2 regions of the Pseudomonas sp. LS.1a genome follow, and region 2 is predicted to be linked to the other one. Evidence: predicted binding sites of a transcription regulator. Region 2 holds the regulator's gene; the other holds the start of a gene.
The links. The regulator sigma-54, encoded in region 2, starts transcription at its own class of promoters, with help from an activator protein. The targets are predictions, from matches to a motif close to ANTGGCATNNANNTTGCTNT.

Region 1: a site for sigma-54 is predicted at 6,090-6,109, ahead of flgB (flagellar basal body rod protein FlgB). Genes of this name have one in related genera too.

What each region holds. Positions count from the first base shown of each region.
Region 1 is NZ_CP092827.1:4,140,265-4,155,036, reverse strand. Features, by position in the region: gene MKK04_RS19280 (MFS transporter) at 1-411, shown strand, start outside; gene MKK04_RS19275 (hypothetical protein) at 612-1,181, opposite strand; gene MKK04_RS19270 (flagellar brake protein) at 1,331-2,074, opposite strand; gene MKK04_RS19265 (flagella synthesis protein FlgN) at 2,155-2,622, opposite strand; gene flgM (flagellar biosynthesis anti-sigma factor FlgM) at 2,672-2,986, opposite strand; gene flgA (flagellar basal body P-ring formation chaperone FlgA) at 3,151-3,903, opposite strand; gene MKK04_RS19250 (chemotaxis protein CheV) at 3,981-4,910, shown strand; gene cheR (protein-glutamate O-methyltransferase CheR) at 4,962-5,789, shown strand; gene flgB (flagellar basal body rod protein FlgB) at 6,156-6,566, shown strand; gene flgC (flagellar basal body rod protein FlgC) at 6,569-7,012, shown strand; gene flgD (flagellar hook assembly protein FlgD) at 7,025-7,726, shown strand; gene flgE (flagellar hook protein FlgE) at 7,755-9,077, shown strand; gene MKK04_RS19220 (hypothetical protein) at 9,126-9,308, shown strand; gene flgF (flagellar basal-body rod protein FlgF) at 9,469-10,209, shown strand; gene flgG (flagellar basal-body rod protein FlgG) at 10,257-11,042, shown strand; gene flgH (flagellar basal body L-ring protein FlgH) at 11,078-11,773, shown strand; gene MKK04_RS19200 (flagellar basal body P-ring protein FlgI) at 11,786-12,895, shown strand; gene flgJ (flagellar assembly peptidoglycan hydrolase FlgJ) at 12,907-14,061, shown strand; gene flgK (flagellar hook-associated protein FlgK) at 14,074-14,772, shown strand, end outside.
Region 2 is NZ_CP092827.1:1,022,105-1,036,876, reverse strand. Features, by position in the region: gene MKK04_RS04790 (ATP-binding cassette domain-containing protein) at 1-781, opposite strand, end outside; gene MKK04_RS04785 (KpsF/GutQ family sugar-phosphate isomerase) at 1,030-2,004, shown strand; gene MKK04_RS04780 (KdsC family phosphatase) at 2,017-2,541, shown strand; gene lptC (LPS export ABC transporter periplasmic protein LptC) at 2,550-3,122, shown strand; gene lptA (lipopolysaccharide transport periplasmic protein LptA) at 3,109-3,633, shown strand; gene lptB (LPS export ABC transporter ATP-binding protein) at 3,634-4,359, shown strand; gene MKK04_RS04760 (RNA polymerase factor sigma-54) at 4,536-6,029, shown strand; gene hpf (ribosome hibernation-promoting factor, HPF/YfiA family) at 6,109-6,417, shown strand; gene ptsN (PTS IIA-like nitrogen regulatory protein PtsN) at 6,430-6,894, shown strand; gene rapZ (RNase adapter RapZ) at 6,897-7,751, shown strand; gene MKK04_RS04740 (HPr family phosphocarrier protein) at 7,771-8,043, shown strand; gene MKK04_RS04730 (superoxide dismutase) at 8,409-9,020, opposite strand; gene MKK04_RS04725 (class II fumarate hydratase) at 9,096-10,472, opposite strand; gene MKK04_RS04720 (hypothetical protein) at 10,465-10,866, opposite strand; gene pmbA (metalloprotease PmbA) at 11,094-12,440, opposite strand; gene yjgA (ribosome biogenesis factor YjgA) at 12,549-13,070, shown strand; gene tldD (metalloprotease TldD) at 13,209-14,648, opposite strand; gene MKK04_RS04700 (carbon-nitrogen hydrolase family protein) at 14,651-14,772, opposite strand, start outside.

The DNA.
Region 1 (14,772 bases), 2.6 Mb from region 2:
GCGTTTTCCAACGACCATGTGGAAAGCGAGCGACGGGTGTCGCTGACCGCGATGCTGCTGGTGACCTACGGCGTCGGCGCGTGCATCGGGCCGCTGGCTGCAGGCGTGCTGATGAAGGTGCTGGGTCCGCAGATGCTGTATGCCTTCTTCGTGTTCTTTGCCCTGGTGCTGGTGTGGCGCATTCGGCCGAAGGCGGTCACCGGGCTGCACCAGGTGCAGGATGCGCCGTTGGGCCACGTGGCCATGCCGGCGGCCGGTTCGCCGTTGTCGGCGGCGCTGGACCCACGGGTGGATGAGCAGACGGTGCAGGACATGATGCAGGCTCCGGTGGCGGCCGAAGATACCGAGGCGGAAGAGAAGGGGGCTGATAAGGCGCCTGAGCCGGAGGGTGAGGTAAGCAAATCGGTGTAAGCCTGTACCGGCCTCTTCGCGGGTAAACCCGCTCCCACAGGGGGTAACACCAACTCTGGGGGGCAGCGCATTACCTGTGGGAGCGGGTTCACCCGCGAAAGGGCCAGCACAGGAAAAGCACAAATGAAAACGCCACCTTGGCAGGTGGCGTTTTTGCATTCGGCCGACGATCATCGCTCGTTTTTGTCGAACCGCAGCTGTCAGGTGGCGCGGATGTCGCGCAGTTTGAAGCGTATCTTCTTCTGAGCTTCCTTGTTCACGCTCACATAGTTGGCAAATGTAGAACTGACGGTCGCTCTTTTGCCGATTTCACCAGACGGAGAGACGGAGTCGTGCCTGTATGATTCTATCGACATCGCCTGGCCATACCTGTCCAGCAAATGAAACTCCACATTCCCCAAGGTTTTCAAATCGCCGTCCCATTCGCTCAGAGTCCGTATTCGCCAGCGTGGATCCGGGCCACGGGAGTTGGCCGCTGTCACATAATCCACAAGCCTGCCGACGACACCCAGCCCGTAAAGGCCCACCCACCCGGTAGTACTTGTCTGGACCAATGCGCCGGTATAGGCCCAACCCTCTGCAGCGCTGATGTGGTAGGACTTATCCCCGTCATGTTCACCTTGCAAGGTGAACGTAAACCTCATGGGCGAGAATTGGTCATGATTACTCGGGCATAGCCAGCCGTCCAGGCGTGGATTCAGGGTGGAGTCAACGACCCCGATAGTGCCTCGATCGGAACCCAGTTCGGCGGTGAAACTGTTAGCGTTCATGAAGCCTCCTGCTCAAAGGGCACCCGGTAGTGAGTGCGAGCAGGTACGATCGGCGCAGGGCTGTGCTCAAGGCAGCGGGAAGGTTTGCAGCGTGAGGGTAATGCGGTCAAAGGGAATGGGCGTTGCAATGACGCCCATCCACGGCAGGATCAGTAGTCGTCTTTGTCGAACCGCCGCGCTTCACGCTGCAGCTGGTACACAAAGCTCTCGACCTTGCGTTGCGCCTGCCCGGTGAGGTTATGGAAGCGCACGCCGGCAAAGGTGGTATTGATCCGCTCTTCATAGTGCAGGTGGCGCAGCTCGACCATGGTGTCGACCAGGCCCAGCGGGTTGCCCGCCTTGAAACGCTCGTACACCTGGCCCAGTTGCAGGCGATCCTCGACATTGCCTTCGAAGCGCAGTTTGCAGCCGGTGGCGGAGATGTCCAGCAGCTTGCCACGCAGGGCGCCGTTACCCTTGAGGTGGGCGCCATCGAGGATGATATCGACCAGCTGTGACAGCTTCAGCGCGGCGCGGAAGGCGTTGCGGCGCTGGTGGTAGGTCATCTCCTGGGGCATGGCGCCGCGGTAGCAGCGGTGGCCGTCGACTTCACTGATCTTCAACTCCTGGTTGCAGTCCCAGGCGATGCGTACGCCATCGTGGAAGCCTTCGACGCGGAAGTGTTCGCCGTTCTCGATGAATTTCTCACCGTCGCGCGGGATCATCTCGTCCAGCGCCAGGGTGTTGCTTTCACGGTCCACGTGCACCACGTAGCTCTGGAAACGCTGGCTGCGGTCATGGAAGGTGATGATCAGGGGGTCGTGGCTTTCCTGCAGCTGCCGCAAGTTGGCCGCAATCTCCAAAGGGGTGTTCAGCACCTTTGGCGGCTGCGGGGCATCGGATTCATTGAACACGGCTTATCGTTCTCCAGGCAAAAGCGACACACGCAATTAACGGCATTTTGCCAGTATGTTCCGTGCCTTGATAGAAAAAATCACACTTGGCTGAGGGCCCGTGGCTTGGCCAGCGGCGAGGTGCTGCCGCGGCTGTCGTAGAGCGACGGAGAATCGCCGCCCATGAGGATGCGGATCTGGTTGTTGGTGACGTGTTGCTGCACCTGGATGATCCGGCCATTGGTCTGATTGACCTGCTGGCAGCTGTCCATCAGTTGCGACAGCATGTCGAGCCGTTGCAGCATCGCTTCGCCATGGGGCGATTGCGCGGCCACCGCCTGCACACCGGCCCGATCGGCACTCAGGCCCAGGCTGCCGAGCAACTGGCTGCGGCGCTGGCCGTGCTGCTCGAGCAAGATGATCAACGACTGCTTGCGCGCCAGGATCTGCTCCAGCAGCGGCATGTCGCGGCCATGCAGGGCTATCGCTTCTTTTTGCAGAAGGTCCAGCAGTTCCTGCATCGGGGCAATGTCATCTTCGATCAGTTGCAGCAAGGTGGTGTCGTGCATGGCTAACTCTTGGCTTTTCTGGCGTCCGTGAAGTCAGCGCGCCGAACGGTCAGCGCTGGGCTTCGAAATCGAGCAGTTTGCTGGCGACCCGGCCGGCATCGACCTGGTAGCTGCCGTCGGCGATTGCCTGTTTCAACTGGGCCACACGGGCACTGTTGACCACCGGCTCGTCGCGCAGCTTGTCGCTGATCTTCTGCAACTGCTGGGCCTCTTGGCTGAGGTGTACCGCTTCTCCGCTGGCGCTGGTGGCGGTTGCCGCTTCCTGGCTGGCTGCCGGTTTTTCGGCGCTGCCGGGCGCGGTGTTGCCGCGCACGCCGCCCGTGACGGACGGAGAGTTATTCAAACGACTGAAGTCGATGACCATGATCAGAAACCTCTGGGTATTTGGACGCTTGCCTTGTTTTCGGCCAACCCGAAAGAAACTTTAGGCACAAATGCATAGCCGCCTGTCAGCAAGCTCGCGAACCCGTTTTCTGACACAGTTTAGGAAAAGCGGTTCCTTACCGCCAGCGCAAATCCGTGGGCTGGCTACATACTGACCTCGACCTGGCCGGGGCCGGTCACCCTGGCCTTGACCACCCGTTTGGAATTGAGGTTGCGCACCCGGATCTGCTCGCTCAGGCCACCCTTGCTCAGGGCTTCGCCTGGCATGCGCACGCTCAGGCTGCCACTGCGGGCGATGATCACCACGTGGTCGCCCTTGCGTACCACCTCGGCCTGTTCCAGGTGTTGCGGGGTGAGGACCTGGTCGATCACCGTGGGGCGCAGCATCTTCATGCCCACCGCCTGATCCAGTTCGGTGAGGAAACCTTGGCCCAGGGTGCCGACATCGCGCTCGCGCAGGGCCACGTCGCCTTCGCCCACCACGTTGTCGCGCTTGAGCGGGCGGGTCACCACCACCACGTCGCGGAACAGCCGCACGGTGGCCGGCACGAACACGGTCCACGGTGCCGAGCCTTCGCAGCGCACCTTTACCGTGACGCGGCCCAGCGGCTGGGCCGGGCTTTCCAGCGAGGCGTCCAGTTGCTGGCTGCACAGCGGCATGCGCAGGCGCGGGTCCAGCGGGTTGACCTGGATTTCGTAGCGGCCGGCGGTCTGGGTGGTGGCCAGGTAATCTTCAACGCTGAATTCAAGAAACCCTTGGGTGACACCGATAAGCTGTTCAGGCAAGGTAAACGCGTCCGCTACTGTGCGAACGCCGGGCAGCAACAGGCACAGCATCGCCAGCGAGCCAGTCAGCAGGCGTGTCAATCGTCGGGAAAATGTCGTTTTCGTGTACATGGCGCTCAAAAAAGCAAAGCCCGTGCCGACTCTCTACCTGAGTTGCAACGAAAGGCTGAAACATAAAGGAGTCTGGCATGGCAGGAGTGATGGATTCGGTCAACCAGCGCACGCAGCTGGTGGGGCAGAATCGCCTGGAATTGCTGCTGTTCCGCCTCAATGGTGAACAGCTATACGGCATCAACGTATTCAAGGTCAGGGAAGTGCTGCAATGCCCTGCGCTGACCCTGCTGCCCAAGGCGCACCCGGTGGTGCGTGGTGTCGCCAATATTCGCGGGGCGACCATCCCGATCCTCGACTTGTCGATGGCCACCGGGTTGCGGTCGCTGCAGGAAGACACGCGCAACAGCTTCGTGATCATCACCGAGTACAACACCAAGACCCAGGGCTTCCTGGTGCACTCGGTGGAGCGCATCGTCAACATGAACTGGGAAGAGATCCATCCGCCACCCAAGGGCACCGGCCGCGACCACTACCTCACCGCGGTCACCCGGGTGGATAACCGCATGGTCGAAATCATCGACGTGGAGAAGGTGCTGGCCGAAGTGGCGCCGTCGTCCGAGTCGGTGTCGGACGGGGTGATCGATGCCGAGGTGCAGGACAAGGCCGTGCTGCTGCGGGTGCTTACCGTCGACGATTCGTCGGTGGCGCGCAAGCAGGTCAGTCGCTGCCTGCAGACCGTGGGGGTCGAGGTGGTGGCGCTCAACGACGGCCGCCAGGCCCTGAACTACCTGCGCCAGCTGGTGGATGAGGGCAAGAAGCCGGAAGAAGAGTTCCTGATGATGATCTCGGACATTGAAATGCCGGAAATGGATGGCTATACGCTAACGGCAGAGATCCGCAGCGATCCGCGCATGCAAAAATTGCACATCTGCCTGCATACTTCGCTTTCCGGGGTGTTCAACCAGGCAATGGTCAAGAAGGTCGGTGCCGATGACTTCCTGGCCAAGTTCAAACCGGACGACCTGGCCCAGCGGGTGGTCGACCGGATCAAGGCAACGCATTGACGCGGCCGGGGGCAGGCCCCCGGCACCAGTGATTGAAAAGAGGCGGCAGTAGTGTCTACGGGTAATTTGGATTTCGAACAGTTCCGGGTATTCCTGGAGAAAGCCTGTGGCATCCTGCTGGGCGAGAATAAGCAGTACCTGGTTTCCAGCCGTCTCAACAAGCTGATGGAGCAACAGGGCATCAAGAGCCTGGGCGAGCTGGTGCAGCGCATCCAGGTCCAGCCGCGTGGCGGCTTGCGCGAGCAGGTGGTCGATGCCATGACCACCAACGAGACCCTGTGGTTTCGTGATACCTACCCGTTCGAGGTGCTGAAGAACAAGGTCATCCCCGAGTTCATCCGCAACAACCCCGGCCAGCGCCTGCGCATGTGGTCGGCGGCCTGTTCGTCGGGGCAGGAGCCGTATTCCATCTCGATGGCCATCGACGAGTTCGAGCGCAGCAACCTCGGCCAGTTGAAGATGGGGGCGCAGATCGTTGCCACCGACCTGTCCGGCACCATGCTGACCAACTGCAAGACCGGCGAATACGACAGCCTGGCGATTGCCCGCGGTTTGTCCCAGGAGCGCCTGCAGCGTTACTTCGACACCAAGGGGCCGGGGCGCTGGGCGGTCAAGCCGGCGATTCGCAGTCGCGTCGAGTTCCGCGCCTTCAACCTGCTCGACAGCTACGCCAGTCTGGGCAAGTTCGATGTGGTGTTCTGCCGCAACGTGCTGATCTACTTCTCGGCGCAGGTGAAGAAGGACATCCTGTTGCGCATTCACAGTACCTTGAAGCCAGGTGGGTATCTGTTCCTCGGGGCTTCCGAGGCGCTGAACGGGCTGCCGGACCATTACCAGATGGTGCAGTGCAGCCCGGGGATCATCTACCAGGCCAAGTAACCAAGAGGGCCGGCAGCGAAAGTTGCCGGCCTTTTTGTTTGCCTGAGCCGGCCTCTTCGCGGGCATGCCCGCTCCCACAGGAACCATGCAAACCTCAGGGTCGCACTCTACCTGTGGGAGCGGGCGCGCCCGCGAAGAGGCCGGCTCAGGCAAAATGCTGACGTCAATTTTTTGTTTTGCCGCTTTTGCCGCCCGGCAATTGCCGCTTTCGCCACCCAAGGCGGAAGGCCTTTGCCGCTTTTCTGGCATCACTCTGACAGCACTGCGCCCTGCAGGCCCGTATTTCCGGGCTTTCCGTTGGTTGGCACAGCCCTTGCTATACCTTGCCCAACGATATTCCGGTCAACCTCCGAAGGTTTCCCCGACATGAGCATCAGCTTCGACAAGGCGCTTGGTATCCACGAAAAGGCCCTGGGCTTCCGCGCCCAGCGCGCCGAAGTGCTGGCCAACAACATCGCCAACGCCGACACGCCCAACTACAAGGCGCGTGACATGGACTTCGCCTCGGTGCTCGCCGCCGAAAGCGACAAGCAGCAGAGCGGTGGCCGCTTCAGCCTCGAACGTACCAACAGCCGTCATATCGAGGCCGAGGGCCTGGCCATGGCCGACGATACCCTCAAGTACCGCACGCCAACGCAGCCGTCGATCGACCAGAACACCGTGGACGCGCAGATCGAGCAATCGAACTACACCGAAAACGCCGTCGGCTTCCAGGCCAGCTTCACCTTGCTCAACAGTAAATTCAAAGGGCTGGTTTCGGCCCTGCGGGGAGAATGACCATGTCCCTTTCCAGTGTCTTCAACATTGCCGGTAGCGGCATGAGTGCGCAGAACACGCGCCTGAACACCGTTGCTTCGAACATCGCCAACGCCGAGACCGTGTCCTCGAGCATCGACCAGACCTACCGCGCGCGCCACCCGGTGTTCGCCACCACCTTCCAGGACGCGCAGGCCGGCAGCAGCCAGTCGCTGTTCGAGGACCAGGGCGAGGCAGGGCAGGGCGTGCAGGTAAAAGGCATCGTCGAGGACCAGAGCACCCTGGAGGCCCGTTACGAGCCCAACCACCCGGCGGCGAACAAGGACGGCTACGTCTACTACCCGAACGTCAACGTGGTCGAGGAAATGGCTGACATGATCTCTGCCAGCCGCGCGTTCCAGACCAATGCCGAGCTGATGAACACGGCCAAGAGCATGATGCAGAAAGTTCTGACCCTGGGGCAGTGATAGGAAGCCGACATGACCACCACCAATTCCACAACCGAGGTCGGCAGCGCGTACCTGACCTCGCTGCAGAAGCAGACGTCGAAAACCGACAGCAGCACCGGCGCTGCCGGCAGCGCCCTGGGCAAGGATGCATTCCTGCAGCTGCTGGTTACCCAGATGAAGAACCAGAACCCGCTCGATCCGCAGGAAAACGGCGAGTTCGTGGCACAGCTGGCGCAGTTCAGCAGCCTCGAAAGCATGCAGTCGCTGAATGATTCGGTGACCTATATCGCGGCGGGGCTGCAGTCATCCCAGGCCCTGCAGGCGTCGTCGCTGGTCGGGCGCAATGTCATTGTCGAGACCAACAAGGCTGTGGTCGACACCAGCAAGGACATGAAAGGCACTGTCAACCTGACGTCGTCCAGCACTGCCACCTCGGTTGGTATCTACGACAAGGACGACAAACTGGTGCGCACCATCGACCTGGGTACGCAGAAAGCCGGCAAGATCGACTTTACCTGGGATGGCCTGAATGACGACGGCGAAGCCGTGGCGGCAGGTACCTATACCTTCAAGGCCACCGCTTCGATCGACGGCAAGGCCACCACCATGACCACCAACCTGCCGGCCTCGGTCACCAGTGTGACCATGGGTACCAGCGGTTCGGAGATGACGCTCAACCTGGCTGGGCTGGGCAGTGTTGCGCTTTCCAAAATCCAAAGCATCGGCATCTAGGGCCTGAGCAAAACGACAGGAGTTACACATGTCTTTCAATATCGGCCTTAGCGGCCTCTATGCAGCAAACAAGGCCCTGAACGTAACTGGCAACAACATTGCCAACGTTGCCACCACCGGCTTCAAGTCGTCGCGTGCCGAGTTCGCCGACCAGTACTCCAACTCCGTGCGCGGCACCAGTGCCGGCAAGAACGTGGTGGGTACTGGCGTGAAGACTGCTGCCGTGTCGCAGATGTTCACCCCGGGCAACATCAATGGCACCGGCCAGGCGCTGGACATGGCCATCGATGGCAACGGCTTCTTCGTGATGAACGACAACGGCTCGAAGATCTACACCCGTGCCGGTGCGTTCTACAGCGACAAGGACGGTTACGTGGTCAGCTCGTCGGGCGCCAACCTGCAAGGTTATGCCGTGGATGCCAACGGCAAGATCATCCAGGGCGTGCTGACCAACCTGCAGATCGATACCTCGAACCTGACGCCGAACCCGACCGGAAAAATCTCCGAGAATGTCAACCTGAACTCCAGTGCTACCGCACCGGCCATTACGCCGTTCGATCCTGCCAATACCGGCAGCTACAACTACACGTTCAACACCGATGTGTACGACAGCCAGGGTAACGCGCACCAGTTGAACCAGTACTTCGTCAAGGATGCCGCCAGCAATTCCTGGACCATGTACACCACCATCGACGGTCGCAACCCCGCCGACCCGACCTCGACCACGCCACTGGCCAACAAGCTGCCGTTCAAGTCCGACGGCACCCTTGATACTGCTGCCATGACTGCAGGCCCGGTAGCCGGTGGCATGACCATCGCCGCCGACAAGACCTTCACCCTCGACAACTGGATTCCGGCACAGAAGAACGCTGCCGGCGTATGGAGCCCGAACGGCGCCACTGCCAACCTGGCCGGGGTGAACCTGGACATGCTCGGCACCACTCAGTACAACGCAGCAAGCGCCACCACCGCCAAGAGCCAGGATGGCTTCGCTACCGGCGAGTTGTCGGGTCTGACCATCGATCAAAGCGGCAACATGTTCGCCAACTTCACCAACGGCCAGGACAAGGTCATCGGCCAGGTGGCCATCGCCAACTTCGCCAACCTGCAGGGCCTGACCCCGGTTGGCGGTACCAGCTGGAAAGAGTCCTACGCCTCGGGCGTACCGGTGATCGGCGCCCCGGACACCGGCACCCTGGGCCAGATCACTGGCGGTGCGCTGGAAGATTCCAACGTCGACCTGACCGGCGAGCTGGTCAACCTGATCAAGGCGCAGAGCAACTACCAGGCCAACGCCAAGACCATCTCCACCGAAAGCACCATCATGCAGACCATCATCCAGATGACCTGATGGTTATTGGGGCCGCAAAGCGGCCCCAAATTCTCGAGGTCTCAACGCATGAAACGGCTAATGCTCACAGCCCTGCTGGCCATGGCCCTGCCACTCGCGGCCGCTCCCGCCCCGTTCTACCAATGGCAAAGCCTGGCTACCGGTCGCTACATGTGCTCGGCCAGCAGCCCGGGCGAAGGCTGGGTGCGCCATTCCGGCCCCTACAACAACGCCGCTTGCCGCACCTTCTGAGCAAACCCTTGCCGCAGACGGCAAACATCCGCCGACAAACTGACGTTTATTGCCTCTCACCACGCTGAAACCCCTGTAAACAAGGGCTTTCAGACTTGGTTCGATTATTGCTTTGAACCTGCGCAGTGACAGCGCGGCAGCTACGCGCAGAGGAGATACTGTGGACAAGTTGCTTTATGTGGCCATGACCGGTGCCAGCCAGAACGCGCTGGCGCAGAAGGCCCACGCCAACAACCTGGCGAACATTTCCACCAACGGTTTCCAGCGTGACCTGGAGCAGGCGCGCTCGATGCCGGTGTTCGGCGACAGCTTTCCGTCGCGCGCCTTTGCCATGACCGAGCGCCCGGCCACCGACTTCAGCGAAGGCCCGCTGGTCGAGACCGGTCGCGACCTGGACGTCGCGGTGACCGGCAAGGGCTTCATTGCCGTGCAGGCGCCCGATGGCAGCGAAGCCTACGTGCGTACCGGCAGCCTGAACATCGACGCCCTTGGCGTGCTGCGTGCCGGCAACGGCATGCCGGTGATCGGCAACGGTGGCCCGATCGCCATTCCACCGGAGCAGAAGGTGGAAGTGGGGGCCGACGGCACCATCAGCATTCGCTCCATGGGTGAAGACCCGCGGGTAATGGCCGAGGTCGACCGCATCAAGCTGGTCAATCCGGACACCAAAGGCCTGACCAAGGGCCTGGATGGCCTGATCCATACCCGCGACGGCCAGCCGGCCGCCGCCGACGTCAATGTGCGGGTGGTGTCGGGCTTCCTGGAAGGCAGCAACGTCAATGCCGTCGAGGAAATGACCTCGGTGCTGGCGCTGTCCCGCCAGTTCGAACTGCACGTCAAGATGATGAACACGGCCAAGGAAGGCGACGAAGCCATGGCTCGGGTTTTGCAAATCGGCTAATCACTTTTGAACGGGTGCCGTAAAACAGGCGCACGAGGAGAATCAACATGCTTCCGGCTCTTTGGGTCGCTAAAACCGGCCTGTCCGCCCAGGACACCAACCTGACGGTCATTTCCAACAACCTGGCCAACGTCTCGACCACCGGTTTCAAACGTGACCGTGCCGAGTTCCAGGACCTGCTGTATCAGATCCGTCGTCAGCCCGGCGCCCAGTCGACCCAGGACAGCGAGCTGCCCTCGGGCCTGCAGGTCGGTACCGGTGTGCGCATCGTTGGCACCCAGAAAAGCTTTGTCGCCGGTAGCCTGCAGACCACCGAAAACCCGCTGGACATGGCGGTCAACGGTCGTGGCTTCTTCCAGATCCTGCAGCCGGATGGCACGGTTTCGTATACCCGTGACGGTACCTTCCACCTGAACTCCGACGGCCAGATCGTCACCGCCAACGGTTACGCCCTGGAGCCTGCCATCGTCGTGCCGAACGATGCGCAGACCTTCACCGTTGGCCAGGACGGCACCGTGTCGATCACCACCGCCGGCAACCCGGCAGCGCAGGTGATCGGCAACATCCAGACCGCCGACTTCATCAACCCGGCCGGCCTGCAGGCGATCGGCGACAACCTGTTCCTTGAGACCGCCGCCAGTGGCGCGCCGCAAGTCGGCACCCCGGGCCTGAACGGTTTCGGCACCACCCTGCAGCAGACCCTGGAAAACTCCAACGTCAGCACCGTGGAAGAGCTGGTGAACATGATCACTACCCAGCGTGCCTACGAGATGAACTCCAAGGTCATTTCCACCGCTGACCAGATGCTGTCGTTCGTCACTCAACAGCTCTAAACCAGTCACTCTGTTGCACCCGTGAGGTAAGCGTCATGAATCGTCTGTTGTCCGTTTTCGCCCTGGGGGGGGCGGTGTTGCTGGCAGGTTGCGTCGCGCCGACGCCCAAGCCCAACGACCCGTACTACGCGCCGGTACTGCCGCGCACCCCGTTGCCGGCAGCGGCCAACAACGGTTCGATCTACCAGGCCGGTTTCGAGCAGAACCTGTACAGCGACCGCAAGGCGTTCCGGGTGGGTGACATCATCACCATCACCCTCAACGAGCGCACATCGGCCAGCAAGAACGCCGGCTCGCAGATCCAGAAGAACAGCAACGCCAATATCGGCCTGACCTCGTTGTTTGGCAGCACGCCGAGCACCAACAACCCGTTCGGCAGTGGTGACCTGTCGCTGGAGGCCGGCTACAGCGGCGAGCGCGCCACCAAGGGCGACAGCAAGGCCACCCAGGGCAACACCCTGACCGGTTCCATTACCGTGACCGTGGCCGAAGTGCTGCCCAACGGCATCATCGCCGTGCGCGGCGAGAAGTGGCTGACCCTGAACACCGGCGAAGAGCTGGTGCGCATTGCCGGCATGATCCGCGCCGACGACATCGCCACCGACAACACCGTGCCGTCCACCCGTGTGGCCGATGCACGCATCACCTATTCCGGTACCGGCTCGTTCGCCGATGCCAGCCAGCCCGGGTGGCTGGACCGCTTCTTCATCAGCCCGCTTTGGCCTTTCTGAGTACGGATGACCATGTTCAACGTGAGGCAGCTGATTGCCGCAACCCTGCTTCTGTCCTGTGCCTTTGGCGCCCAGGCCGAGCGCCTGAAGGACATTGCCAGCATTTCTGGCGTGCGCTCCAACCAGCTGATCGGTTACGGCCTGGTGGTGGGGCTCAATGGTACGGGTGACCAGACCACCCAGACGCCGTTCACCCTGCAGACCTTCAACAACATGTTGTCGCAGTTCGGCATCAAGGTGCCGGCCGGCTCCGGCAACGTGCAGCTGAAAAACGTCGCGGCCGTGTCGGTGCATGCCGACCTGCCGGCGTTCGCCAAGCCAGGCCAGGTGGTGGACATTACCGTGTCCTCGATCGGTAACTCCAAGAGCCTGCGCGGCGGCAGCCTGCTGATGACCCCGCTCAAAGGTATCGACGGCAACGTCTATGCCGTGGCCCAGGGCAACCTGGTGGTGGGCGGCTTCGATGCCGAGGGCCGCGATGGTTCGAAAATCACCGTCAACGTTCCGTCGGCTGGTCGTATTCCTGGCGGTGCTACCGTCGAGCGTGCAGTGCCGAGCGGCTTCAACCAGGGCAACAGCCTGACCCTGAACCTCAACCGCCCCGACTTCACCACCGCCAAACGCATCGTCGACAAGGTCAACGACCTGCTCGGCCCAGGCGTGGCCCAGGCCGTGGACGGCGGTTCGGTGCGGGTCACTGCGCCGATGGATCCGAGCCAGCGCGTGGACTACCTGTCGATTCTCGAGAACCTCGAGATCGACCCGGGCCAGGCAGTGGCCAAGGTCATCATCAACTCGCGTACCGGCACCATCGTCATCGGCCAGAACGTCAAGGTGTCGCCGGCCGCGGTGACCCACGGCAGCCTGACCGTGACCATTACCGAAGACCCGATCGTCAGCCAGCCGGGCCCGTTCTCCAACGGCCAGACCGCCGTGGTGCCGCGCTCGCGGGTCAACGCCGAGCAGGAAGCCAAACCGATGTTCAAGTTCGGCCCGGGCACCACGCTGGATGAGATCGTCCGCGCGGTGAACCAGGTGGGCGCAGCGCCCAGCGACCTGATGGCCATCCTCGAAGCCCTGAAACAGGCCGGCGCCTTGCAGGCCGACCTGATCGTGATCTGAGGACGGCGCGGATGAACAGCAAAAGCCTGGTTTCCGGTAGCGTCGACAGCGGCGCCTACACCGACCTCAACCGCCTCAGCTCGCTGAAGGTGGGGGATCGCGACAGCGAAGCCAACGTGCGCAAGGTGGCCCAGGAGTTCGAATCGCTGTTCATCAGCGAAATGCTCAAGGCCTCGCGCAAGGCCAGCGACGTGCTGGCCGACGACAATCCGATGAACACCGAAACGGTGAAGCAGTACCGCGACATGTACGACCAGCAGCTGGCCGTGAGCATGTCCCGCGAAGGTGGCGGTATCGGCCTGCAGGACGTGCTGGTGCGCCAGCTGACCAAGGGCCGCAGCACATCCATCAATACCAGCCCGTTCCCGCGCGCCGAGGGCGGTGGCCCGGCGTTGTGGGGCAACAAGGTGGCGCAGCCGGTGCATGCCAATGATTCGGCAGCTACCCGCAACGACGTTGCCGCGCTCAACTCGCGGCGCCTGGCGTTGCCGAGCAAACTCACTGACCGCTTGCTGGCCGGCATCGTGCCGTCGGCGGCCACCGCCAACAGCGCTGCCGTACCGGCCCGTGACGGCCAGCAGGTAGCCCAGGCCTTCGCCGTGCCGGACAACGGCCTGCGCATCCTCGGCCGCGCCGTGGCCCAGCCGCCACTGGCACCGAACAAGGCTTTCGCCGACAGTGACGAATTCGTCGCCACCATGCTGCCGATGGCCGAACAGGCCGCCAAACGCATTGGTATCGACCCGCGCTACCTGGTGGCCCAGGCCGCCCTGGAAACCGGTTGGGGCAAATCGGTAATGCGCAACACCGATGGCAGCAGCAGCCACAACCTGTTCGGCATCAAGGCCACCGGTAACTGGCAGGGCGAGCAGGCGCGGGCGATCACCAGCGAGTTCCGTGACGGCCAGTTCGTCAAGGAAACGGCGGCGTTCCGCAGCTACGACTCGTACCAGGACAGCTTCCACGACCTGGTAAGCCTGTTGCAGAGCAATTCCCGCTATCAAGATGCACTGGATTCGGCCGATAACCCTGAGCAGTTTGCAAGAGAGCTGCAAAAGGCAGGTTATGCGACCGACCCGGGCTATGCGAAGAAAATCATCAGCATCGCCCGGCAAATGCAAGCAACCCCGCAATACGCCATGGCTGGCAGAACCACGAATCTATAAAAGGACTAAATCATGTCGAGCCTGATTTCTATCGGCCTGAGTGGCCTGAGTGCCAGCCAGGCGGCATTGTCGGTAACCAGTAACAACATCGCCAACGCCGCAACCAGTGGCTATTCGCGCCAGCAGACGATTCAGGCAGCGGGCCCTTCGCACAACATCGGCGCGGGCTTCCTGGGTACCGGCACCACGCTGTCGGACGTGCGCCGCATCTACAGTGCCTACCTGGACAACCAGCTGCAGACCGCCACCTCGCTGCAGGCCGACTCGGTCGCCTTCCAGGACCAGATCACCACCGTCGACAAGCTGCTGGCCGACCGTGACACCGGTATCAGCTCGGTCCTTACCGCATTCTTCTCGGCCCTGCAGACCGCAGCGGCCAAGCCCGGTGACGTCGCCTCGCGGCAGTTGCTGCTGACCCAGGCGCAGACCTTGAGCAACCGCTTCAATGCAGTGTCCACCCAGCTGAGCCAGCAGAACGATGTGATCAACTCCCAGCTCGATACGCTGGCGGGGCAAGTCAACAAGCTCACCGGCAGCATCGCCGAGTACAACAAGCAGATCGCCGCGGCCAGTGGCACCGGCAATACCCCCAACAGCCTGCTGGATGCGCGCAGCGAAGCCGTGCGTCAGCTCAACGAGCTGGTGGGTGTGACGGTGCAGGAGCGTGACGGCAACTACGACGTATACCTGGGCAGTGGCCAGTCGCTGGTC
Region 2 (14,772 bases):
AGTCAGGCGCAGGGAAGTGGAAAGGTACCGGGCCGTCCGGGTCGCCCTTCATGAACTGGCGAATGCGCGGGTTGTCCGAGCCCATCAGCTCGTCAGGCGTCCCCTGGCCCAGCACCTGGCCGTCACCTACCACATAGATGTAGTCGGCGATGCTGGCGGTTTCCGCCAGGTCGTGGGAAACGACGATGCTGGTGATACCCAGGGCATCATTGAGCAGGCGGATCAGGCGCACCAATACACCCATGGCGATCGGGTCCTGGCCGACGAACGGTTCGTCGTACATGAGGATCTGCGGGTCCAGGGCAATCGCCCGGGCCAGTGCCACCCGGCGTTTCATGCCACCGGACAGTTCGTCGGGCATCAGGTCGATGGCACCGCGCAGCCCCACGGCCTGCAGTTTCATCAGCACGATATCGCGGATCATTTCGTCCGACAGCTGGGTGTGCACGCGCAGCGGGAACGCAACGTTCTCGAACACATCGAGATCGGTGAACAGCGCGCCGCTCTGGAACAGCACCCCCATTTGCTTGCGGGCGTCGAACAGGTCGCTGCGCGACAACGTCGGCAGGTTCTGCCCGGCAACCCAGACCTCACCGCTGGAAGGGCGCAACTGCGCGCCCATCAGGCGGAGCAACGTGGTCTTGCCGCAACCCGATGGCCCCATGATACCGGTGACCTTGCCGCGCGGGATGCGAATGTCGACGTTGCTGAAAATGCTGCGCGAACCGCGTTTGAAGGTAACCCCCTTCAACTCGACCGCGTAGGCGCTATCCACACTCATCTAGACTCCTTGCTGGTGCAGCCTCGTCCTTATGGACGTCGGCCTCCATCTGGAAGGCACAAGCGCCCCTGGCAGGCCGAATAGCGGCGAACTATAGCACCGCTGGCAGCGCCGCCCCAAGGTCGGCTAACGAGTCGTTCAGCCCTGCGACAGGCTGACGAGACATTCGCCACGGCAATCGAAAGCGTGAGGGTTTCTTTCATTGCAGCTATAATCGCCGCCTTTTCATCAGGCATTGCTTTTTCGACATGAGCCAATCCAGCGAGCTGATCCAATCCGCCCAACGCACCCTGCGCCTGGAACTCGAGGCCGTAGAGGCCCTGCTGGCGCGCATCGACGACAATTTCGTCAAGGCCTGCGAACTGATCCTGGCCAGCAAGGGCCGGGTCGTCGTGGTCGGCATGGGCAAGTCCGGACACATCGGCAACAAGATCGCCGCCACCCTGGCCAGCACCGGCACACCGGCGTTTTTCGTGCACCCGGCCGAAGCCAGCCATGGCGACATGGGCATGATCACCCGCGATGATGTCATCCTTGCCCTGTCGAACTCCGGCAGCACCGCCGAAATCGTCACCCTGCTGCCGCTGATCAAGCGCCTGGGCATCAAGCTGATCAGCCTGACCGGCAACCCGGACTCACCCCTGGCCCAGGCTGCCGAGGTCAACCTCGACGCCCGCGTCGAGCAGGAGGCCTGCCCGCTGAACCTGGCCCCCACCTCCTCCACCACCGCATCGCTGGTGCTGGGCGATGCGCTCGCCATTGCCCTGCTCGAAGCCCGCGGCTTCACCGCCGAGGACTTTGCCTTCTCGCACCCGGGTGGTGCGCTGGGCCGCCGCCTGCTGCTCAAGGTGGAGAACGTGATGCACGCCGGCGACGAACTGCCCAAGGTGCCCCGTGGCACCCTGCTCAAGGACGCACTCCTTGAAATGTCCCGCAAAGGCCTGGGCATGACCGTGATCGTCGAAGCCGACGGCAAGCTGGCCGGGATCTTCACCGACGGCGACCTGCGCCGCAGCCTGGACCGCAACATCGACGTCCATACCACCCTGATCGACCAGGTCATGACCGTGCACGGCAAGACGGCCCGCGCCGAAATGCTCGCGGCCGAGGCCCTGAAGATCATGGAGGACCACAAGATCGGCGCCCTGGTGGTGGTGGACCGCGAGGACCGCCCGACCGGTGCCCTGAACATGCACGACCTGCTGCGCGCCGGCGTAATGTAAAGGAGCGATGGAATGAACCAGGACCTCATGCAACGCGGCAAGCACGTCAAGCTGGCAGTGTTCGACGTGGACGGCGTGCTCACCGACGGGCGCCTGTACTTCCTCGAGGACGGCAGCGAGTTCAAGACCTTCAACACCCTCGACGGCCAGGGCATCAAGATGCTCATGGCCTCGGGCGTGACCACGGCGATCATCAGCGGGCGCAAGACCCCGGTGGTCGAGCGCCGGGCGAAGAACCTCGGCATCCCGCACCTGTACCAGGGCCGCGAGGACAAACTGGTGGTGCTGGACGGCCTGCTCGCCGAACTGGGCCTGAGCTATGCTGAAGTGGCCTACCTGGGCGACGACCTGCCCGACCTGCCGGTGATTCGCCGGGTCGCCCTGGGCATGGCGGTGGCCAACGCCGCGCCGTTCGTTCGCCAGCACGCCCATGGCGTGACCCAGGCACGTGGCGGCGAAGGCGCGGCCCGTGAATTCTGCGAACTGATCATGCAGGCCCAGGGCACCCTGGACGCTGCCAACGCCAACTACCTGTAAGGCTGCCCATGTTCAGCAAGAAAGCCCGCAACATTGCGCTGCTCGCGGTGATCGCCGCCCTGCTGGTGGCGATCGGCTACTGGAATGTCAGCCCGGAAAGCTTCCTCGACAAACCGGTGGCCCAGGTCGACGCAAGCGCCATCGACTACTACGCGGTCAACGCCCACAGCGTGCAGTTCCTGCCCGACGGCAAGCTGCAGTACGAAATGACCGCCGACAAGGTCGAACACCTCAAGGCCAGCGAAATCACCCTGCTGACCACGCCGGACCTGCACCTGTACCGCGGTACCGAATACCCGTGGCACGTGCAGAGCACCCGCGCCGAGGTCAACCCGGACGGCAGCGAGGTCGAACTGATCGACAAGGTCCGGGTTGCCCGCACCGACGAAAAGCAGCGTGAAACCATCATTACCAGCTCACGCATGACCGTGTTCCCGCAGAAGCAATATGCGCAGACCGAGCAAGCCGTTAGAATCGACGGCGCCGGTGGCACAACTACGGGCAAAGGAATGAAAGCGTATTTGAAAGAAGGCAAGATGGACTTGCTCTCTAACGTAAGAGGACAGTATGAGGCTCGTTAAAACCCTCCCCCTTTTGCTCAGCCTGAGCGCAGCACTGGGAAGCGCGAGCGCCCTCGCCCTGCCGAATGACCGTGACCAGCCTATCCGCATCCAGGCCGACAACGCCCACCTGGACGACAAGCAGGGCGTGGCCACCTACACCGGCGACGTGATCATCACCCAGGGTTCGATGATGATCAAAGGCAACACCGTGACCATCACCCGCTCCGCCTCCGGCGATATCGACGTGGTGACCTCGGTGGGCAACCTGGCCTACTTCGAGCAGCAGCAGAGCGCGGCCAAGCCGGACAAGATGAAAGGCTGGGGCGTGACCATCCAGTACCAGTCGCAGAAGGACCTGGTGATCCTCACCGACCGCGCCAAGGTCGAGAACGAAGGCAACACCACCGAAGGCGAGAAGATCGTCTACAACACCCAGACCCAGGTGGCGACCGCCGGTCGTGGTGGCAACGTGACCTCGCCGCGTCAGCGTATCGACATGGTGATCCAGCCCAAGAAGAAGGCCGAGTAAATGGCAACCCTCAAAGCCCAGCACCTGGCCAAGAGCTACAAGGGGCGGCAAGTCGTACGTGATGTCAGCCTGTCGATCGACAGCGGCCAGATCGTCGGCCTGCTCGGCCCCAACGGCGCCGGCAAGACCACTTGCTTCTACATGATCGTCGGCCTGGTCCAGGCCGAGCAGGGGCGCGTGCTGATCGACAACCTCGATGTCAGCCACCAGCCCATGCACGGGCGCGCCCGCGCCGGCATCGGCTACCTGCCGCAGGAAGCCTCGATCTTCCGCAAGCTGTCGGTGGCCGACAACATCATGGCCATCCTCGAGACCCGCAAGGACCTCGACCGCGACGGCCGGCGCAAAGAGCTGGAAAGCCTGCTGCAGGAGTTCCACATCAGCCACATCCGCGACAACCTCGGCATGAGCCTGTCCGGCGGTGAGCGCCGCCGCGTGGAAATTGCCCGCGCGCTGGCGACCGCGCCCAAGTTCATCCTGCTGGACGAACCCTTCGCCGGTGTCGACCCGATCTCGGTCGGCGACATCAAGCAGATCATCCACCACCTCAAGGCCAAGGGCATCGGTGTACTGATCACCGACCACAACGTGCGTGAGACCCTGGATATCTGCGAAACCGCCTATATCGTCAATGATGGCCGGTTGATCGCCGAAGGCGACGCCGAAACCATCCTGGCCAACGACCTGGTCAAAGAGGTTTACCTGGGCCACGAGTTCCGGCTCTGAGCCCGGCACGCGCCTGGAGTACTGGCAAATCGCCCTGAAACAGCGGGTAAAGTTGTTACAGTGCTCTAGGCAAACGCTACAATTTAAGGCATAAAACTTGCTTGATCTGGCGCCCCGGCGCCCTCGTGTAGTGGATGGCGCATGCGCGCCGGCGAACAAGGTATTAAGCCCCAGCCATGAAACCATCGCTCGTCCTAAAAATGGGCCAGCAACTGACGATGACACCGCAGTTGCAACAGGCCATCCGCCTGCTCCAGCTCTCCACCCTGGACCTCCAACAGGAAATCCAGGAAGCGCTGGAGTCGAACCCGATGCTCGAACGTCAGGAAGACGGCGACGACTTCGACAACAGCGACCCGATGGCGGACAACGCCGAGAACAAGCCGGCCGCCGAAGTCCAGGACAACAGCTTCCAGGAAAGCACCACCAGTGCCGACACCCTGGAAGACGGTGAGTGGAGCGAGCGCATCCCCAACGAACTGCCAGTCGACACGGCCTGGGAAGACATCTACCAGACCAGTGCCAGCAGCCTGCCAAGCAACGATGACGACGAGTGGGACTTCACCACCCGCACATCGGCCGGCGAAAGCCTGCAAAGCCACCTGCTGTGGCAGCTGAACCTGGCACCGATGTCCGACACCGACCGCCTGATCGCCGTCACCCTGATCGACAGCATCAACGGCCAGGGCTACCTGGAAGACACTCTCGAGGAAATCTGCGCCGGTTTCGACCCGGAGCTGGATATCGAACTGGACGAGGTCGAAGCGGTGCTGCACCGCATCCAGCAGTTCGAGCCCGCCGGCATTGCCGCCCGCAGCCTGGGCGAATGCCTGTTGCTGCAACTGCGCCAGCTGCCCGCCAACACCCCGTGGATGACCGAAGCCAAGCGCCTGGTCACAGATTTCATCGACCTGCTCGGCAGCCGTGACTACAGCCAGCTGATGCGTCGCATGAAAATCAAGGAAGACGAGCTGCGCCAGGTCATCGAGCTGGTACAAAGCCTCAACCCGCGCCCTGGCTCGCAGATCGAGTCCAGCGAGCCTGAGTACGTGGTGCCCGACGTCATCGTGCGCAAGGATAGCGACCGCTGGCTGGTGGAACTGAACCAGGAGGCCATCCCGCGCCTGCGCGTCAACCCGCAGTACGCCGGGTTCGTGCGCCGGGCCGACACCAGCGCCGACAACACCTTCATGCGCAACCAGCTGCAGGAAGCGCGCTGGTTCATCAAGAGCCTGCAAAGCCGCAACGAAACCCTGATGAAGGTGGCCACGCAGATCGTCGAGCACCAGCGCGGCTTCCTTGACCACGGTGACGAAGCGATGAAGCCGTTGGTGCTGCATGACATCGCCGAAGCGGTGGGCATGCACGAGTCGACCATTTCGCGGGTTACCACGCAGAAATACATGCATACACCGCGTGGCATCTACGAACTGAAATACTTTTTCTCCAGCCACGTCAGCACCTCCGAAGGCGGAGAATGCTCGTCCACGGCGATCCGCGCGATCATCAAGAAACTGGTTGCGGCGGAAAATCAGAAAAAGCCATTGAGTGACAGCAAGATCGCTGGTTTACTGGAGGCACAAGGCATCCAGGTAGCCCGTCGCACCGTCGCCAAGTACCGCGAGTCCCTCGGCATCGCACCGTCGAGCGAGCGCAAGCGACTGATGTAGCCCCTGAGATGTACCACAGCGTTTGTGGGGCAGGTGCAAGACCTGCCTCTTTATGCACGGGCAACAAAGGAGAAGCTGTATGCAAGTCAATATCAGTGGACAGCATGTAGAAGTCACCCAGCCACTGCGCGATTATGTGCTTGAAAAGCTCGCTCGCGTGGAAAGTCACTTCGACAAGATCACCAACGTGCAGGTCATCATGAAAGTCGAGAAGCTGCAGCAGAAGGTCGAGGCGACCTTGCAGATTCCCGGCGGCGAAGTGGTTGCCAACGCCGAACACGAAGACATGTATGCAGCGATCGATGCCTTGGCCGACAAGCTCGACCGCCAACTGAAAAAACACAAGGAAAAACAGCAAAGCCTGCTGCAAGGTGCAGCTGCCCGCTGATCCCCCTCATCCATGATCCGACTTGAAACCATCCTGACCCCCGGCCGTTCCCTCGTGAACGTGCCGGGCGGCAGCAAGAAGCGCGCCCTGGAAAAGGTCGCCACCGTCATCGCCGAACAAGTGCCAGAACTGGAGATGCAGGATGTCTTCGAAAAACTGGTCGCCCGGGAAAAACTCGGTTCGACCGGTTTCGGCAATGGCATCGCCATCCCGCACTGCCGGCTGGAAGGATGTTCCGCTCCGGTCAGCGCCCTGCTGCACCTGGAAGCCCCTATCGACTACGACGCCATCGATGGCGCGCCGGTGGACCTGCTGTTCGTCCTGCTGGTGCCGGAAGCCGCCACCGATGCCCATCTGGAACTGCTGCGCCAGATTGCCAGCATGCTCGATCGCAAGGAGGTCCGTGATCGCCTGCGTGCGGCCACCAGCAGCGAGGCCCTGTTCCAGGTTGTCCTGGACGTACAGAACGAGCACTGAACATGCGCCTGATCATCGTCAGCGGCCGGTCCGGCTCCGGCAAGAGCACCGCCCTCGATGTCCTGGAAGACAACGGTTTCTACTGCATTGACAACCTGCCCGCCGGGCTGCTGCCGCAGCTGGCGGAAAATGCGCTGATCAACACCGAATTGCAGCAACCCAAGGTCGCCGTGTCGATCGACGCGCGCAACCTGCCCAGCCACCTGACACGCTTCCCCGAACTGCTCGAAGAAGCCCGCGCCCGGCACATCCAGTGCGACGTGCTGTACCTGGATGCCGATGAAGACATGCTGCTCAAGCGCTTCTCGGAAACCCGCCGACGCCACCCGCTGACCAACGCCAACCGCTCGCTCGCGGAAGCGATTCGTGTGGAAAGCGAATTGCTGGGGCCGATTGCGGACCTGGCCGACCTGAAGATCGATACCACCAACCTGAACCTTTACCAGCTGCGCGATTCGATCAAGCTGCGCCTGCTCAACCAGCCCGAGCCTGGCACCGCGTTCCTGGTCGAGTCGTTCGGTTTCAAGCGCGGAATGCCGGTCGATGCCGACCTGGTGTTCGATGTGCGCTGCCTGCCCAACCCCTACTGGAAGCCCGAGTTGCGTGAGCACTCCGGCCTCGACCAACCGGTGATCGACTACCTGGCCGCACAGCCGGATGTCGAAGAGATGTTCAACGACATTTCCAGCTACCTGCTCAAATGGCTGCCCCGTTTCGCCGCCAGCAACCGTGCCTACGTTACCATTGCCATTGGCTGCACCGGCGGCCACCACCGCTCGGTGTATATCACCGAACGCCTTGGCCAGTTGCTGCAGCAATCCCTGAAAAACGTCCAGGTCCGCCACCGCGACCTCTAGCCCAAGGATCCACCCCACGATGCCCGCCCGTGAAATAACCATCATCAACAAGCTGGGTCTGCATGCCCGGGCGGCAGCCAAGTTCGTCGGCGTTGCCGGCCGCTTCCCCTGCCAGGTCAGGGTTGGCCGTGCGCCGGACAAGCTGGTGGATGGCAAGAGCATCATGGCGGTGATGATGCTGGCGGCCGGCAAAGGCACCCAGGTGCACCTGCATACCGAAGGTGAGCAGGACGACGATGCCATGGCAGCGCTGGTCGAGCTGATCAACAATTATTTCGACGAAGGCGAATGAATTTCGCTGGCCCGCACGGTCCTTGTGGGAACAGCTAGATTGTCCAGTCCTTTGGGCTGCGCAAGCGGTCCGCGTACCCTGTGGGAGCGGCTTTAGCCGCGAAGAATCCAACGCGGTGATGGCACCGGCTGCGCCGGTGTTCGCGGCTGAAGCCGCTCCCAAAGCGAAGCCGGTGCCCCCCCATCATCAAGCGCAAGCCAATACACAGCCCCAAGCCGACCAGACCAGGTCCAACCAGGCGAAACCGCGCGCCAATAGCAGAGCAGTGCCTGCCAGCAACAGCAAAGTCCCAAGCGTCAGGCGAAACAGGCGAAACAAGCGCACACGGCTGACAGCCATCATCCCGGAGCGCATAACGGTGCGACTCACTTCAGGGCTTCGAGGTAGCGGCGCTCCACTTCCGCCCAGGCAATGACGTTGTAGAAGGCACCGATGTATTCCGGACGACGGTTCTGGTACTTCAGGTAGTAGGCATGCTCCCACACGTCCAGGCCGAGGATAGGCGTATTGCCGTGCATCAGCGGGCTGTCCTGGTTGCCGCTGCTTTCCACTGCCAGGGTTTTCTGCGGGGTCACGCTGAGCCAGGCCCAGCCACTGCCGAAGCGGGTCAGCGCAGCCTTGGTGAAGGCCTCCTTGAAGGCGTCGAAACCGCCCAGCTGCGCGCTGATGGCTTGCGCCAGCGAGCCCTGCGGCTCACCCCCACCCTGCGGCGACATCACGGTCCAGAACAGGCTGTGGTTGGCGTGCCCGCCGCCATGATTGGTCACCGCACCACGCAGGTTTTCCGGCAGTTGCCTGACCGCACCGACCAGTTTTTCCACCGGCCACTCAGCCCACTCGGTGCCTTCGATGGCGGCGTTGAGTCCATTGACGTAGGTCTGGTGGTGCCTGGTGTGGTGGATTTCCATGGTCTGCGCGTCGATGTGCGGCTCCAGCGCAGCGTAGGCATAAGGCAGTGCAGGCAAGGTATGAGGCATGTCAGCAAATTCCGTAGGCATGGGTTGGGCGATGGCCAGCGCGGCCATCGCAGGCGCTTGGGCCGTGACTCCGGGTCAGATACCACCGGCGGTGAGTTTTTCCGGGTCAAGCAGCGCTTCCAGCTGGTCGCGCGACAGGTCGGTGTGCTCCAGCGCCACATCGATGATCGGTCGGCCCTGCTTGTAGGCGGTCTTGGCGATTTCGGCGGCCTTGAGGTAGCCGATGATCGGGTTCAGCGCGGTGACCAGGATCGGGTTGCGCGCCAGGGCTTCCTTGAGCTTGCTTTCGTTGACCTTGAAGCTGGCGATGGCCTTGTCGGCCAGCAGGCGGCTGACGTTGGCCATCAGCTCGATGCTCTCCAGCAGGTTGCGGGCGATCACCGGTAACATCACGTTCAGCTCGAAGTTGCCGGACTGACCGGCGATGGCGATGGTGGCATCGTTGCCGATCACTTGGGCGGCGACCATGGCGGTGGCCTCCGGAATCACCGGGTTGACCTTGCCTGGCATGATCGAAGAGCCCGGCTGCAGGCCTTGCAACTCGATTTCGCCCAGCCCGGCCAGCGGGCCGGAGTTCATCCAGCGCAAGTCGTTGGCGATCTTCATCAGCGCCACGGCAGTAGTCTTGAGCTGGCCCGACAGCGCCACGGCGGTGTCCTGCGAGCCGATCAGGGCGAACAGGTTCTGCCCGGGGGTGAACTCGACCTGCGTCAGGCCGCTGAGCTGGCGGGCGAAGCCGGCAGCGAACTGTGGGTGGGCGTTGATGCCGGTGCCCACGGCAGTGCCCCCCTGGGCCAGCGCCTGCAGGCTCGGCAGGCTCGCTTCGATGTGTGCCTTGGCGCCTGTGATCTGCGCCGCCCAGCCATCCAGCACCTGGCTCAGGCGCACGGGCATGGCGTCCATCAGGTGGGTGCGGCCGGTCTTCACGTACTGATGCACCTGTGCCGACTTGGCCTCGATCACCTGCACCAGGTGCGCCAAGGCTGGCAGTAATTGCTCGTGCAGGGCCAGGGCGGCGCTGACGTGGATGGTGGTCGGGATGATGTCGTTGCTGCTCTGGCCGCAGTTGACGTGGTCGTTGGCGTTGACGGCGTCACCCAGCACGCGGCTGGCCAGGGTGGCGATCACCTCGTTGGCGTTCATGTTCGAGCTGGTGCCAGAACCGGTCTGGAACACATCCACCGGGAAGTGCTGGATGAAATCTTCAGCCAGCAGCTGCTCGACTGCCTTGACGATGGCCTGTCCCTGCGCAGCCGACAGCTGTTCCAGTTCGACGTTGGCCTTGGCCGCGGCAGCCTTGGCCAGCAGCAACGCACGAATGAACTGGGCCGGCATGCGCTGGCCGCTGATCGGGAAGTTGTCGACCGCGCGCTGGGTCTGGGCACCGTACAGGGCCTGGGCCGGCACCTGCAGTTCGCCCATGCTGTCACGCTCGATACGGGTATCACTCATCATCAAATCCTTGCATCAGTTCATCGGGAGAAATCGACGGCAGCAGGCGGCAGTTGGCCAACTGCAGGGCGTAGGGCTGCCAACGCGGGTTCTGTGCCTCGCGGTCGAGGTTGCGCAGGTCCAGCAGCGGGCGCCAGGCCTGGTCCAGGCACAGGCAGCGCCAATGCCAGGGCAGCATGCGGTCGCAGGCGGTATCCAGCAGCAGGCGAAAGGAAGTCAGCGCCACCGTCCATGGCGAGGTCTCGGTGCAGCACACCAGGTAGCGCCCTTCGGCCAGGTAATGCTCGATCAGGCGCGGCTCGTCGGGTTCGAGCGCGCAGCGTATGCGTCGGCTGAGCCAACGCCAGTTTTCCAGGTAGGGCAGTTCGCGGAGGACGGGTTTCATGAACATCATCGCCGAGTTACCGGATAATGATATTCATTATTATGTGATAACTAGAATCACTTCAAGAAAAAGGTGATGAAACAAAAACCCGGCGCGGGGGCCGGGTCTTCGGTTTCATTGAAAATTCTGTAGTGCCTGCGCCGGCCTCTTCGCGGGTAAACCCGCTCCCACAAGGACCGCGCCACGGTACCTGTGGGAGCGGGCAAGCCCGCGAAGAGGCCGGTGCAGGTTATGGATCAACTGCCTGCTACAGTCATCCGCTCGATCAGCACCGAACCGGTGTGAATGTTGCTGCGGGTCTCAAGATCGCTGCCAATCGCGACAATCTGCTGGAACATGTCTTTCATGTTCCCGGCAATGGTCACTTCCTGCACCGCGTGCTGAATCTCGCCATTCTCGACCCAGAACCCTGCCGCGCCACGGGAATAATCCCCCGTCACCATGTTCAGGCCATGCCCCATCAGCTCGGTCACCAGCAGCCCGCGACCCATGCGGCGGATCAGCGCCGCCTGGTCTTCGACACCGTGGCTGACGAACAGGTTGTGCACGCCGCCGGCGTTGGCCGTGCTTGGCAACCCCAGCTTGCGCCCGGAATAGGTACCCAACAGGTACGACACCAGTTCGCCCTTGTCGACAAACGGCTTGGCATAGGTAGCCAGGCCATCGCCATCGAATGCGGCACTGCCCAGTGCCCGCGGAATGTGCGGACGCTCGTCGAGGGTCAGCCAGGTGGGGAACAGGCGCTGGCCAATGGTCCCCTCCAGGAACGAGGATTTGCGGTACAGGTTGCCGCCGGAGATGGCCGACAGGAAGCTGCCGAACAGGCCACCGGCCAGCTCGGCCGAGAACAGCACCGGCACCTCGCAGGTGGGCACCGGCCGCGCACCCAGGCGGCTGGCGGCACGCTGGGCGGCGCGCACGCCGATGCTACGCGGGTCGGCCAGCAGGTTGCCCTGGCGGTTCACGTCGTACCAGTAGTCACGCTGCATTTGCCCGTCGCCTTCGGCGATCATCACACAGCTCAGGCTGTGCCGGGTCGAGGCGTAGCCACCGATGAAGCCATGGCTGTTGCCATACACGCGGCAGCCCTGATGGGTATTGAGGGTGGTACCGTCGGCATTGAGGATCCGTGGGTCGGCGTCGAACGCCGCCGCCTCGCAGGCCAGGGCCATCTCGATGGCCTTCTCCGGCTCCAGGTTCCAGTCGTGGTACAGGTCCAGGTCCGGAATCTCGCGGGCCATCAGCGCTGCGTCGGCCAGGCCGGAACATTCGTCCTCGGAGGTATGCCTGGCAATTGCCAAGGCGGCGGCGACGGTTTCGCGGATCGCTTCCGGGCCACTGGCCGAGGTGCTGGCCGAGCCTTTGCGCTGGCCAACATAGAGGGTGATGCCAAAGCCCTGGTCGCGGTTGAACTCGACCGTTTCGACCTCACGCTGGCGTACCGTGGTGGACAGGCCCTGCTCCAGCGACACCGCCACTTCGCAGGCACTGGCCCCCTGGCGGCGCGCTTCGGCGATGATCGCCTCGACCTGCTCCTGCAATGCTGGCAGGTCCTTGGGACCTACGCTCTGGACTGCACTCATGGTTCTCTCCACTCAAATTCTGCGTTCGGCAAGGGTCATTCTACGACCGGGCCGGACAAGCGGCCCCCGACTGGTTATCATGGCGGCGATTTCTAGCGGACTGCCACCATGGTTGATTCAAACGACGACGCCTTCGACGGCGAAAAAAGCAAAACCCAGATCAAGCGCGAGCTGCATGCGCTGGTCGAACTCGGCGAGCGCCTTACCACGCTCAAGGCCGATACCCTGGCCCGCCTGCCGTTGACCGACGAGCTGCGCAAGGCCCTGGCCGAAGCCAGCAAGCACACCGCACACGGTGCCCGCAAACGCCACATGTCGTTCGTCGGCAAGCTGATGCGCGTGCAAGACCTGGATGCCATCCACGCCTTGCTCGAACAGATGGACAGCTCGACCCGCCAGTACAACGAACGCTTCCACAACCTGGAGCGCTGGCGCGACCGGCTGATCGACGGCAATGACGAAGACCTCGAGCGCTTCGTCAGCGAGTACCCCGACACCGACCGCCAGCAGCTGCGCTCGCTGGTACGCCATGCCCAGCACGAGAAGGCGCGGAACAAACCGCCTGCCGCCGCGCGCAAGGTGTTCAAGTACATCCGCGACCTGGACGAGCTGCAACGCGGCTTGCGCTGAATCGCCGGGGCCGCTTGGCGGCCCAATCGCCGCACAAGGCCGCTCCCACAGTAAGTGCGCTGCCATTTCTGCACGGCGCGGTCCCTGTGGGAGCGGCCTTGCGTCGCGAAAGGACCGCAAAGCGGTCCCAGATGGCCATCACGCCCCTGTACCGCCCACGGTAATCGCATCCAGCTTCAGGGTCGGCTGCCCGACCCCGACCGGCACCGACTGCCCGTCCTTGCCGCAAGTCCCTACCCCACTGTCCAGCGCCAGGTCGTTACCGACCATCGACACCCGGCTCATCGCCTCCGGGCCATTGCCGATCAGGGTTGCCCCCTTCACCGGCGCGGTAATCTTGCCGTCTTCGATCAGGTAGGCCTCACTGGTCGAGAACACGAACTTGCCGCTGGTGATGTCCACCTGGCCACCGCCGAGGTTGGCACAGTAGATGCCCTTCTTCACCGAAGCGATGATTTCCTGCGGGTCGCTTTCGCCAGCACGCATGTAGGTGTTGGTCATGCGCGGCATCGGCAGGTGCGCGTAGGATTCACGGCGGCCGTTGCCGGTCACCGCCATGCCCATCAGGCGCGCGTTCAGCTTGTCCTGCATGTAGCCCTTGAGCACACCGTTCTCGATCAGCGTGGTGCACTCGGTCGGGGTGCCTTCATCGTCCACGCTCAGCGAACCACGGCGGCCTTCGAGGGTGCCGTCGTCGACGATGGTGCACAGGCTCGACGCCACCTTCTCGCCAATGCGGCCGCTGAACGCCGAGCTGCCCTTGCGGTTGAAGTCACCTTCCAGGCCATGGCCGACAGCCTCGTGCAGCAGCACCCCTGACCAGCCCGAACCCAGCACCACCGGCAGGGTACCGGCCGGCGCCGGGATCGCTTCCAGGTTCACCAGGGCCTGGCGCAGCGCTTCGCGGGCATAGCCCATGACCCGTTCTTCGGTGAAGAAGCGGTAGTCGGTACGCCCGCCACCGCCCTGCCCGCCACGCTCGCGGCGGCCGTTCTGCTCGACGATGACGCTGACGTTGAAGCGCACCAGCGGGCGCACGTCGGCGGCCAGGCTGCCATCGGCCGCAGCGATCAGGATGCGCTCCCAGACCCCGGCCATGCTCACACTGACCTGCTGGATACGCGGGTCCAGGGCACGAGTAGCGGCGTCGACACGCTTGAGCAGCTCGACCTTTTCGGCACGGCTGAGCACATCCAGCGGGTTGTCCGCCGAATAAAGGGCGGTCACGTCCTGGCTGCGGAAGGCCTGTACCTTGCCGTTCTGCCCGGCACGCGAGATCGAACGGGCGGCCCGGGCGGCCGAGGTCAGCGCCTCGAGGTTGATCGCGTTGCTGTAGGCGAAGCCAGTCTTCTCACCGGACTGGGCACGCACGCCCACGCCCTGGTCGAGGTTGAAACTGCCCTCTTTGACGATGCCGTCTTCCAGCGCCCAGGTTTCCGAGATCTGGCCCTGGAAATACAGGTCGGCGGCATCGATGCCGGGGCCAGCCAACTCACCCAGCACGCTCTGCAGGCTGTCCAGGGTCAAGCCGCCTGGGGCCAGGAGCTGCTCACTGACGGTGGATAACATCTGGCTCATAGTCACTCCGAGGTGTGCGCAGGCCGCAACGCGCCCTGCGAGAAAAAGCGCCGGTGCGATACCACCGGCATGCGCGCCCGGATGGACGCTTGTTCGTCAATGTCGCGCTCGGCGAGCAGTACCG